DNA from 4 places in the Rossellomorea sp. y25 genome. Region 1 is predicted to be linked to each of the others. Evidence: riboswitches for the same ligand, from Rfam matches in the RefSeq annotation. Region 1 holds a riboswitch; each other region holds the start of a gene.

What was found. Region 1 has a riboswitch for thiamine pyrophosphate ahead of tenA (thiaminase II). Riboswitches for the same ligand answer to the same signal wherever they lie in the genome.
Region 2: linked by a shared signal. The riboswitch ahead of thiC (phosphomethylpyrimidine synthase ThiC) and the one ahead of tenA (thiaminase II) in region 1 are both predicted to bind thiamine pyrophosphate.
Region 3: linked by a shared signal. The riboswitch ahead of thiT (energy-coupled thiamine transporter ThiT) and the one ahead of tenA (thiaminase II) in region 1 are both predicted to bind thiamine pyrophosphate.
Region 4: linked by a shared signal. The riboswitch ahead of AAEM60_RS07235 (ABC transporter substrate-binding protein) and the one ahead of tenA (thiaminase II) in region 1 are both predicted to bind thiamine pyrophosphate.

What each region holds. Positions count from the first base shown of each region.
Region 1 is NZ_CP145886.1:2,477,023-2,480,178, forward strand. Features, by position in the region: gene AAEM60_RS12365 (ATP-binding cassette domain-containing protein) at 1-109, opposite strand, end outside; gene AAEM60_RS12370 (ECF transporter S component) at 124-702, opposite strand; gene tenA (thiaminase II) at 695-1,393, opposite strand; TPP riboswitch at 1,511-1,618, opposite strand; gene AAEM60_RS12380 (response regulator transcription factor) at 1,907-2,506, opposite strand; gene AAEM60_RS12385 (sensor histidine kinase) at 2,503-3,156, opposite strand, start outside.
Region 2 is NZ_CP145886.1:3,661,299-3,664,454, forward strand. Features, by position in the region: gene AAEM60_RS18415 (hypothetical protein) at 1-186, opposite strand, end outside; gene thiC (phosphomethylpyrimidine synthase ThiC) at 164-1,921, opposite strand; TPP riboswitch at 2,070-2,186, opposite strand; gene AAEM60_RS18425 (copper homeostasis protein CutC) at 2,269-2,961, opposite strand.
Region 3 is NZ_CP145886.1:397,205-400,360, reverse strand. Features, by position in the region: gene AAEM60_RS02115 (VTT domain-containing protein) at 102-749, opposite strand; gene thiT (energy-coupled thiamine transporter ThiT) at 898-1,494, opposite strand; TPP riboswitch at 1,564-1,662, opposite strand; gene AAEM60_RS02105 (hypothetical protein) at 1,746-2,045, opposite strand; gene AAEM60_RS02100 (thioredoxin family protein) at 2,276-2,602, opposite strand; gene AAEM60_RS02095 (general stress protein) at 2,735-3,058, shown strand; gene AAEM60_RS02090 (histidine phosphatase family protein) at 3,095-3,156, opposite strand, start outside.
Region 4 is NZ_CP145886.1:1,452,983-1,456,138, reverse strand. Features, by position in the region: gene AAEM60_RS07240 (thiamine-binding protein) at 1-271, opposite strand, end outside; gene AAEM60_RS07235 (ABC transporter substrate-binding protein) at 284-1,270, opposite strand; TPP riboswitch at 1,446-1,555, opposite strand; gene AAEM60_RS07230 (phosphotransferase) at 1,633-2,538, opposite strand; gene AAEM60_RS07225 (aldo/keto reductase family oxidoreductase) at 2,625-3,156, shown strand, end outside.

The DNA of each region.
Region 1 (3,156 bases):
ACGGTCCTAATAGCAATACCTTTTCCCCATCTTCTATTGAAAGGCTTACGTCTTTAAACATCAGTTCCTCTGAACCGGAGAATGTAAGGCGCAGATTTTCAACATGCATCGTCCTTCCCTCCTTTACTGATTCAACGCGTCATAATCTTTTTGCTCTGCATTTCTGACTAAACTGGTTACCCCCGTTTTCTCCAGAGCCTTAACGAGATAAAAGGCTCCTATGCCTGCTATCACGATGGATCCTATTAATCTGGCACCAATAAAAAGTGATAAATTCCACAGAACCAGGTCTCCCATGTATCCCTTAAAGTAGTCCATCAGGATTGAGCCAATTGCTGAGCCCACAGCTGCTGCACAAATGATGATGACATCATAACGCTTATAGCGGGTGATAAGGAAAATCAACTCTGCAAACAATCCTTGAATAAGACCGAATAGGAGTACCTCGAGGCCCCATTCACTTCCCATGAGAAATTCCCCTGAAGATGCTGCAATTTCTGCCAGAAGTGCGACACCAGGTTTCCTAATGATTAAAAAAGCCACGGTTGCCGCCATGAACCACATGCCATAGATCAGTTGATCCGCATGCAATCCAAATGGCTTTAACAGGTTATAAACCGGTCCCCAAAGCTTATATATAATTCCAAAACCTATGGAGATCACGACCGTTACTAAAATGTCCGTCAGCTTTAATTTAGACATGTACTTTACCTTCTTTGACTAAAGAAGACTGAAACGGCCATTTCTCGAGTGTGTATGCCATTTCCCAAAATTGGAATTCATAAATGCTGCTCAAAATGAAATTCTCTTTCATTCTTTCCTTGTCTGTTTCTGTCATCGTTGCTGCCAATCCATCCAGTCGCTGAATCTGTTCTTCCACTAACTCCCGAAACCATTCTCCCCCATAAGCTGCGATCCACTCCTGATAAATGGCCTCCTCAGGTGTACATGATTTCAAGCGTTCACCGATCTCATAATACAACCAGTAGCAGGGGAGTATTGCCGCCAGAATATCTGCGAGCCCCCCATACTGAGCGGACCGATACATATGTGACGTGTACGCATAAGCCGTAGGAGCAGGTTCAAACTGCTGTTTTTCTTCTTCCGTGATCCCTAATCGATTTGAGAAATTTTCATGAAGTGAAAGCTCTGCTTCATTTGTCCCAACAGCGTGTGTTGCCATTCTAGAGGTAGTATGTAAGTCTGTTGCTTTGGCTGCCCCAAGTGCCTGCACCTTTGAAAAGTGGGATAGGTAATAGGCATCTTGCAGGATGTAATACCTGAAGTTTTCAAGGGGGAGGGTTCCCTCACCAATCCCTTTAACGAAAGGATGTTGAAAGCTCGCTTCCCAAATTTCGTTTACTTCGTTTCTTAAGTACGTTGAAAATGACATAATATCTTTCTCCTTTTCCAGACGACCCGAACTGGGCAACAAAAAAGCCACTTCCCATTATGCATGCAGCATACAGAAAGTGGCTTGAGATCAGAATGTAAGATTACGATTCTACGCGACCGTCAAACACCACTTCCCTACGCTGGTCTCAACCAGATCAGGTTCAAAGGGTCTTAAAGTCATACTTTAATCTCAGCCTTTAATAAGGCACCCCTAGTGGATCGTCCTATGAAATTTTGTATTCGATGCTATCGTACCATGATTCTTTTGCTTGTCAACACCAAAAAGAAAACCTTTCATCAATTTCCCATTCGCCCTTCCCCTACAAAACCAATCACAGCAAAGGATACCCACTTTAAAAATTTTAATGAAATTCCTTTAAGAATAAAGCTCTTTACAGCAATATTAACTGCATACTACAAATGTATAAATATACAAAAATGGATTATGGGATGACAATCATTACAATTAAAGTAGGGAGGGGCTTCCATGTTGGAAGTCCCTCCCTGCCCATCATTTAAACCATCCTTTTTCTTTTGATTGAGTGATGGCTTCGATTCGATTTTTAACTTCAAGCTTGTCGAGTATGGTAGAGATATAGTTTCGGACGGTACCCGTTTTCAGGCTAAGCTCATCGGCTATCTCTTTCGTGTTTTTCCCGTCAGCAACCAGCTCCAACACTTCCTTTTCACGGTCTGTCAAAGGATTCTCTTCACTATACACATCGTCCATGAGCTCTGGTGCATAAATACGTTTACCCTCCATCACAAGGCGAATCGAGTTCGCCAGTTCTTCACTTGGGCTGTCCTTTAACAAATAACCCTTCACTCCCCCTTTTAATGCACGCTGGAAATAACCGGACCTGGCAAAGGTTGTCAGGATAATCACTTTGCAATTTTCGCCTTTTAACTCCTCTGCTGCTTCAAGACCGGTCTTTTTAGGCATTTCAATATCCATGATACAAATATCCGGCTGCAGCTCGTGGACGAGGGCAATGGCTTCTTCTCCATTGCCCGCCTTTCCCACCACTTCCATATCATCCTCTAAGCTAAGTAACGAGCCTAAGGCACCTAATAACATTCGCTGATCTTCCGCGATAACAATTCGAATCATTCCATTCCCTCCCTGTCTGTCTGCTTAATCACTTTCGGCACTCTCATAATCAAGATGGTCCCATTCTCTGTAAGGATGTCTAAACTTCCATTTACAAATTCCAAGCGTTCTCTCATCCCGATTAAACCGCTGCCTTTAGACTGTGTGTAATCTCCTCCGATTCCTACACCATCATCCTTCACCACAATGGTCATCTCTTTATCCGACTCTTCAATGATGAGCTCACAGTATGAAGCCTTACTATGTTTGACAACATTCGTCACGGCTTCTTTTAGGCACATGCTCAAGATATTTTCCAGAAAGAGTGATGCTTGGGGCAGCATGACTTCATCATCCATCACGAAATCAATTTCCGCTGCCTTTAATAGCTGTTTGATCCGGACGATTTCGTCCTTTAATCGAATACCCCTCATTTGTGAAACCATTGTCCTTACTTCACTCAAAGCGGTTCGTGCCGTCTGCTGAACATCCTTTAATTCACTCCGGGCCTGCTCTGGATCCTTGTACACCAATTTTCTGGCCAGATCGCTTTTCAAACCGATGAGAGAAAGCTTTTGACCCAAAGTATCGTGTAGATCACGGGCAATCCTCTGGCGTTCTTCCTGCTTGACCAAGTCTGAAATACGTTTATTAGCATCTTCCAACTGATC
Region 2 (3,156 bases), 1.2 Mb from region 1:
ACTTTCTACATAATGACATTTGATACAAGATCTTGTTACATCCGTTTCATAAAAGACATGTCTGCAGTTTTCCTGAATGCTCTTCACTTCTTTTTCGAGTTGGATGACTCTCTGATTGAGCTTTACGATCTCATTCTTCAATTTCAGTACATGACAAGAAGGTTTATCGATAGATGTTTGATCCATTTTCCACAAACTCCTTCGATTTTTCTTTCAATCCTTTTTCTATTTCCTTATGAGCATCATTCATGCTAGTCTCCTTCATTCCCCTTATGTCATGTGATATTCTCATTGAACAAAATTTCGGGCCACACATTGAACAAAAATGGGCCGTTTTTGCCCCTTCTGCAGGAAGTGTTTCATCATGATACTCCCTTGCACGCTCCGGGTCCAGGGATAAATTAAATTGGTCATTCCATCTAAATTCAAATCGAGCCTTAGAAACGGCATTATCTCTGACTTGTGCCCCTGGATGGCCTTTCGCCAAATCCGCTGCATGTGCTGCGATTTTATAAGCAATGACACCTTCTCTCACATCATCTTTATTCGGTAATCCCAGATGCTCTTTCGGTGTTACATAGCACAGCATGGCTGTCCCAAACCAACCGATCATGGCAGCCCCTATGGCGGAAGTAATGTGATCATACCCCGGTGCAATATCTGTCGTTAATGGCCCCAAGGTATAAAAAGGAGCTTCATGACAGATTTCCATTTGCTTATCCACATTCTCTTTAATCATATGCATCGGTACATGACCAGGGCCTTCAATCATGACTTGTACATCATGCTTCCAAGCAATTTTGGTTAGCTCGCCTAATGTTTCAAGCTCGGCAAACTGTGCTTCATCATTCGCATCAGCAATTGATCCGGGTCTTAAACCATCTCCTAAGGAAACGGAGATATCATAGGCTTTTAAAATCTTACATATATCTTCAAAATGGGAATAAAGAAAGTTCTCTTTATGATGGGCAAGACACCATTGTGCCATGATTGAACCTCCACGGGAAACAATGCCTGTTGTACGATCAGCCGTCAGATGAATATACCTCAATAAAACACCTGCATGAATGGTGAAATAGTCAACACCCTGCTCCGCCTGTTCGATCAATGTATCCCTGTACACACCCCATGTAAGATTCTCAGCAATTCCGTTTACTTTTTCTAGTGCTTGATAGATCGGTACCGTACCAACAGGGACAGGGGAGTTTCGAATGATCCACTCCCTTGTTGTATGAATGTTTTTACCTGTTGATAAGTCCATTATGGTATCGGCACCCCAACGAGTTGCCCACGTCATTTTCTCCACTTCTTCTTCAACGGAAGATGATACAGAAGAGTTTCCGATATTCGCGTTTATTTTCACATGAAAGTGACGACCGATGATCATCGGTTCACATTCAGGATGATTGATATTGGCAGGAATGATGGCCCTGCCCTTTGCTACTTCTTCTCTTACAAATGAAGGATCAACATTTTCCCGGATAGCGATGAACTCCATTTCCGGTGTAATGATTCCTTTTTTTGCATAGTGCATTTGAGTCACATTACGACCCATTTTTGCCCGTATTGGGGTACGTTTGATAGTAGTGAACGCCTCTACGTGTGCATAAGGATCGTCTCCTTTATAGCCGTTATCTTCCGGTTCGATTTCACGTCCCGGGTAAGCGGCGACATCCTGACGTTCCAGGATCCACTCTGTGCGAACGGAAGGTAACCCTTTATGAATATCGACTTGGTAACGCTCATCTGTATAAGGTCCGCTTGTATCGTATACACGAACCGGTTCATTCTCTTCAACGCCCAAGGAAACATTCGTCCTACTCAGTTCTATTTCTCTCATCGGTACATTTATGTCTGGTCTTGATCCTCCGACATATACTTTTTTACTGTTTTTAAATTGCGTTTTTAACTCGATCGCCACTTAACTTCTCCTCCTTTTGATTGGATCTTAGAAGTTACTGCGTCAGGCATCCCATTGTTCAACAAAAGGACATGAAGACACAAAAAAGGGTCCTGAATAATCAGAACCCGAAATGTCAAAAAGTAGTAAGCGCCTCAAAACACAAATAAACGCTTCCGCACTACTTCCCTACGCTGGTATCATCCAGATCAGGTTCAAAGGGTCAAAGAACTTATGCGTTCTCCTCTCAGTCCAAGCAATTTATCGGACTCCCCTAGTAGAAATATTGATAGTATTCTATTGTATTACATACTATTTTTACCATGATTCATTCTTTTTTCCAATAGTAGTATAGTAACAAAATCAAATTAGGACATAATCACACGTTTGATTTCCATTACCTTTTCAGGGTCTATCCCGAAGTCATAGCTCCCATTATGACGGACACCTGATCCTACATGATATTCTCTTGCTTTTAGCTTGCTGTGTATTTCGCCTATATTTTCCACAGTTAAACCCGAACCCGGCATGATAGTGGGACCACCCATTTGCTCTATTTCCCTCATTTTACCAATCGCCTCCAGTCCCTTACTCACTTCAGATTTTCCGCCTGATGTGAGAATTCGATCAACGTTCAATCCTGAATGGAATATTCCTTTGCATAAGGCTACTGGATCATCAGACAGGTCGATAGCGCGGTGAAAAGTAATCGATTGACCCTTCGCACTTTGTACGATCTCCATTAAAGCGTGGGAATCAAGCTTACCTTCATGTGATAATGCGCCAAAGACGATGCCACGGCTTCCCATTTCAACCATTGTTCTAACTTGTTCCACCATGGTATGCAATTCATCAGACTGATACGAGAAAGATTTACTATGTAATCGGATCATAATCTGAACAGGAATTGAAACGGTCCTTAATACTTTTTCTATCACATGAAAATCAGGAGTTAATCCTCCCTCATGTATGGCAGACACCAATTCAAGTCGATCTGCTCCGGATGCTTCTGCAACTTTGGCATCTTCCTCATTCAAGACTATGACTTCCAGTTTGCTCATGTTGAATTCTCCTAACGTGATGATGTTACGTTAACTTTATCACAATGTTGAAGATTGTTGAACTTGTGATGAAAAGGATTTCCCCGCAAAAATATGAAATATGTTGTTATTTAAAAAGACAATACTCATACGTTTGCATTACAAATCCTATAAAAAGTAACAATCTATCAGAAAAAGACAATGATTCCTCTTGCA
Region 3 (3,156 bases), 2.1 Mb from region 1:
ACACGTGCTATTTTTTGAATAGGTCTAGTTTATAGGAAAGAATGGGTGTAAGCAATGAGGAAGGGGATGATTTTACGAAGATTTAATCTGCGTAGAGGGTTTTAGGATTGAGTTTTTTTGTAACTTGACGAAAATTTTTCAGTCTCCGAATCTTTACTAATCATCCTTCTATTCCCTTTTCTCTTCCTTTTAAAGAGAATGTACAAAACAGTTACCAGCACAAATCCTGTTAGAACCAACAGTTGATATTCTTCTACCAACCCCAAGATCACTTCTCTATCACCATCATAGAACTTGCCTATACTTAAGAAAAAAAAGGTAGACGGAGCTATCCCAAGCATAGTAAGGAGAGAATACACTTTCAAATCCATTTTTGCCATGCCTGCCATGAAGGGGATGATATTTCCTAAATGAAGGGGACTTGCAATTGCTACGCTCCAGATTCCGTAACGGTTGAACTTTTCCTGAGCTTCTTTGAGCTTCTTCCGTTTTTCAGGTTTCAACCTTGCCTCAAGCTTCGCACCTAATTTTGAACTGATAAAATAAGGAATATAGCTACCCGCTGTATAAAGAAAGCTTCCTATTAGAGAAAGCACTCCTATCTCCATCCACGTTAATTCTAAAATAAATCCCATTGTTACGATGAAAAAAGTGCCCACAAAAGGGAAAGCACTTCCTTCAATAAATAGAGAAAGCAATACACCCCATATCCCCCACTCTGCCGAATAATTTGCCATGATTTCTTCCATCGAGGTCACTCCTATATGAACGAATAACTTAAGTATAAAAAAATCACCAACATGCAAACAGAAGCCGTAGAAGTAAATACTTCTAAGACCTGGGATGTATTTTCATAGAAAAAAGACCAGCCTCTTTATAGTGACCGGTCCAAATAACTTAGGATGCCTTTCGGTTGCTTTCTTGAGGAGATACCCTTACTTTGATCAATCTTGGCACTGTGTTGAGTACGATCAGCAGAGCGATTGAACAAAGAAGAGCTGAGCCCAACATGGTGATTCCGTTTGCTGCTAATGAAAAAAGTAGCGGCGACATGCCTTTTGGCGCATATTCTGCAAAGAAGACATATCCTGCGATGAAGTGCCAAAAATATCGACCCAGACTACCTAAAAACGTAGCAGCCACTACCCACATGACCGCTCTAGTTCGACGGTTACTTCTTACTGAGGATTGGATCTTACCGGAAAAGAATCCGGCAAGACCGATAAAGGCAAAGGCGATGAAATATTCAATTACCATTTGCACTGGAGTCGCAATCCAAGCGTCACCCAAGGCAATCTGCAATAGGCCCCATACAAATCCAGCCAGTATACCAGCCTTCCATCCTCTTCGATATGACAATAGAAAAATAGGAACCATTGCTATCGAAATGGAGATACTGGGTGATAGCTTAATAGAAGGAAGCATATCAAGGATAACGGCGAATGCCGCCATCAATGAGGCTTCAAGTAAAACGACAAGACGCATGTTTTTCATAAAAGAATCCCCCTTGTAAGATGAAACGAAACCATAAGGGGGCTGAATGTAAAAGGAAAAATAAGCCATGCTGCTTACTATCCACATCCCTACGCTAGTACTAACTAACAGGTTCAGAGGGTCAGAACAGATTGTTCACTCTCAGCTTTCGCTCCCCTTGTGGTAACGTTTATAAAGTTGTTTGGTTTTATTATACATGAAGAATGAAATGATAAAAGATAGAGAGGTTCACTCTTTAACTTCGCTATTGATTAAGGTGACTCATTAAGAGGATCGTGAAGTATGATGACGGGCATTGACTTAGGGGTAACCATGAATCCATAGACTTTTCCGTCCTTGTCCTTATACGCTACAGAATAATCTCCAAACTGGGGTGAGAATTCGACGTTCTGGTATTCGAGGTCCAGATCTTGATACTTCAGGCTGATATACAGGTTAGTGGCAATTCTTGCTGTCAAGTGTTGTACACTGGAAATCCGGTTGGCTACTATTATGAGGATGATTGCTAAACCAAGTAACATGACTTTCTTTGTCCTGGACAATCTGATCATTCATCAAGCCCCCTTTTATTTCTTCATGACTACTATACTCGTATACTCTCTATTATATACCTATTCACCGAACCATGACAAAAGAGCTACTTTTTTAGCAGCTCTTTTTCATTGTCTATAATCCCCAACTTAAAACAGCTCTCGATTTTTAATTTTCACAGTATTAAACAACCGTTTAATACTGTAAACTTTGACAAACCAACAACTTTCACGCTTAATCAAACGTTTGTTTAGTTGTCTAACATCTTCACCAGACGGGACATTTGGGTATGTAACTCATCGATTGGAACGAATCGGGCCTTCCTGAACATTTCTTTTCCATCTACAAATACGATGACCACCGGCACAGTAAAGATAGAGAACCCACCAGCTATTTCCGGTATTTCCCCTGCATCGGCATGAATGGACTTTACATCTTGAAACTCTTCCAGCACCCCTTTCACTTGGGGCAGTAGAGCGTGACAAACAGAGCAATTGGGTCTGGATATGTATAGTAACACCATCTTTTCTCCTGCCAGAGTAGCATTGATAGTTTCTAAAGAATGAACTTCTTCCATATCTAACCGTCTCCCTTCTTTCATTACACACACTAGTAATATGTATACCCACCTATTCAAAGGTTTACTAATAGGAACCCGCGGGAAAAGATAAACGAAGACAAAATAATTTGAAAAATGGAGGAGATTGAATTGAAACCGACTGTTAAGGAATTTTATGACGATAAGGAATTAATTACAGAAGTTGAAAAGCTTTCTTCTCAAGGTATCGACAAACACAATCTTTATGTATTATCCCATGATGATGACCGGACGGACAGAGTCGCTGATCGGGCTGACGCCAATGAGATCGGTGTTAAGGAAACAGGCATCGGGACTGCAGTAGGGAACATGATTCTGAATAAAGGCGACGAACTCCGAAACAAGCTGATGGAAGTTGGATTTTCCCACGCAGAAGCGGATCAGTACGAAGGAAAGCTCGATGAAGGAAAGATATTATTGATTGTTAAGAACTGACCTTATAGAACAATGACTTAGGATGATTCCCCGGAATCATCCTTTTTTGTCTTGAAAAACATATAGCTTCCCGTTTGCTGGTCTTCTAAACTTAGGGC
Region 4 (3,156 bases), 1.0 Mb from region 1:
ATTGATCCATTTCAATCCCGGCCGGCTGATATAATACCTTGATTTGAGAAATGACGTTTGAGCTGCCCATTTCAATCATTCGTTCATTCATTTGTTCAATCACCTTAAATAAGTCAGATAGATTTCCTTCCATTGTCGTTTCTAATGGATGGACTTCATAACGGACACCAGATTTATCAATGATCGCGATGGCTTCATCCACGTATGGTATAACGTCTTCACCATTTTTCGTCTTCGGAATAATTTGTATGCTTACGAGTGCGTTCCCCATTTTGTTCACCTCTTAATTTGGTAAAAATTCGTTTGTAAAAGCTTTTTTACTGTCCAGTTCCTTATCTAATAAATTGTTCTCATACATCCATGAAGCATAGTTTTCCCATACCTCAAGCTTCTGCTCTCCCCATCTGTCAGCATCATCCTTGTATTTAGGAGCCAGCCATTCCTGGCTCTTCATGACTAATTCTTCATCAAGATCCGGAGCTGCCTCTAAAAGAATTTCACCTGCATCCTTCGGTTTGTCGATTGCAAACTGATACCCTTTTGAAGCAGCTGCCAAGAAGGCTTTAACCGTATCGGGATCTGATTCAATCATTTTTTCATTTGTTGTCAGGACAGGAGTGTAATAATCCAGTTTTTCAGAGTAGTCCTTTACGTACATCATGTTCAATTCCTCACCGCGAAGCTCTGCTTCAATACCTGTCCATCCATAGTAGATCCATGCAAAGTCAACATCCCGTTTCACGGCAGTAAAGAAATCTGTATCTCCCATGTTTACAAAATCCACTTTCTCTACATCTGCGTTTTCTTGTTTCATAATCGATGTCATGACAGCTTTTTCAACAGGGGAACCCCAACCGCCATAACTTTTACCTTCAAAATCCTTTGGTGTCGTAATATCCTTGCTCTTAGGTGATGCAAACCCCGAGGTATTATGCTGTATAACCGCAGCGATTGATACGAGGGGAACATCCTGTACCCTGGCTTGTGTGACACTTTCCTGGTATCCAACCCCGAACTCAGTTTTACCCGAGGCAACGAGTTGATCTGCCCCAGCCTCACCTGGTAAGATGATATCCACATCCAGCCCCTTCTCTTCGAAGTATCCTTTTTCTTTCGCAACGTATAATCCAGTGTGATTGGTATTCGGTGTCCAGTCCAGTACGACCGATACCTTTTTAAGATCATCCTTTTGTTCATCTGCCGTATTTCCTCCACCGCTGCAGGCAGTTAAAAGAAAGACAGCACAGATGATGACCATCCATTTTTTCATCTTGATTCCTCCTCAAATCCTCATATGTAGTTGTAACGTTTATTCGTTATTCTTCACTTAATAAGGTGAATGAATGTAAAACAAAAGGCAGATGGAACCTAAAAAGCTTTGGGACACTATAACAAAAAGCGCCCCAAGCCTTCAGCCCGGGACGCATCGTTAAACATGATCATGTATTGTTTAAGAGAATGTTTCCTACGCTGGTATCAGCCAGTTCAGGTTCAAAGGGTCAGTATCTACAGGATACAATCTCAACCGGCCATACCGGTTCCCCTACACTTTTACTATGAAATTAAACGTTATCTTCTACCCTACTTTGCCACAGAGTAGATGGATATTCAAGCATTTCCTATTAAAGTTAATTAAATTTGAAAGGCTCGTTCGTAATCACCGTTATCTACAAGTCCGTTAATAAACGGTATATAGGTAGATACAAGATGTGAATACCCTTTTTGATTGTAAAAAAACGTATATTGGACAAGGAAGATAATGACTAAGAATGGCAGCAGTCTCTTCTCATCTTGCGTTAAGGCAGCATCGAAGTGATACCCCGCCAAAAAGGTATGGATACATTCGAAATGCTCTTTCTTATCTTGCTGTACCAGGTCTTTGAGGATCCCTGCGATAAAGTAACCGATATCTGCTATACGGGGGGCTTTTCGTATCCTTTCAAAATCGATGACCCCGGTCACCCTTTCCTCATTTATGAGGATATTACGCGGGTGGCAGTCACTATGTACGAGTTGATGAGGCAATTTGCTATAGGAGAAAGACCACTCATTTAGCCTGCCTATAAACCCTTTCCCCCATATTTCAATCGATGTCGGATCTTGCACGGCTATCCACTCTCTCAAATGTGTGTCAACTTTCCATTCTTCTACCTCGTATTTACAGACATATTGTTTTAGTCTGCCATGGAGTTGAAAGAGATACGTTCCCGCCTTTTTAAGAGAAGCTAAGGAATAGACTTGTACTGGCTTTCCTTCGAGGGCTGGATACAGGGAGTAGAAATCTTGATGCTGTTGTACATAAGACTGGTGTGAGACCGTTAGCAATGGCCTTTCAACGGTAAGTCCGCTTTCCTGTAAATAGGTCGTTAAGAGATACTCTTCTTCTAGCATCTTCACAGAAGAATTGAATCTTTTTTTCAAATAATATGTCTTCCCCAGATTCTTTACCTTATAAACATTCGGATGACTGTCCACAGTCTCTATGCAGGAAGGATGAACCTTCCAGTTCAATAATAGATCATGAAGAGGTTCAATCATTTTTAATTCCCTTCCAAACATAGTAATATACGTTTAGTATGACTATGAAAGAATGTCTACATACCATATGAAAAGAGGTTGCATCCATGCAAAGAATACAAATGACGGAAGACTTATCATTCTCAAGAATCATTCATGGGTTGTGGAGACTTGCAGACTGGAATCAATCAAAGGAAGAAACCCTTGCTTTGATCCAGGAAAATATTGAAAATGGAATCACAACTTTTGATCACGCAGATATTTATGGCTCGTACATGTGTGAAGCCTTATTTGGTGAAGCCCTTGCCCTTCAGCCTTCCTTACGTGAGAAAATGGAGATTGTGACGAAATGCGGTATTGTCCTCCCTTCTGAAAATCGTCCGGAACATAAAACACATCATTACAACACGAGTAAAAAGCATATTTTGACATCTGTTGAAAACTCACTGCAGAATCTAAAAACGGACTACATCGATTTATTATTGATTCACAGGCCAGATCCATTTATGAATGGAGAAGAAGTGGCTGAATCCTTCACTCAATTGAAGGAAGAAGGAAAGGTACGTCACTTTGGAGTATCAAACTTTAAAGATCATCAATGGAATATGCTTCAATCCTATTTGCCGTTTCCATTGATCA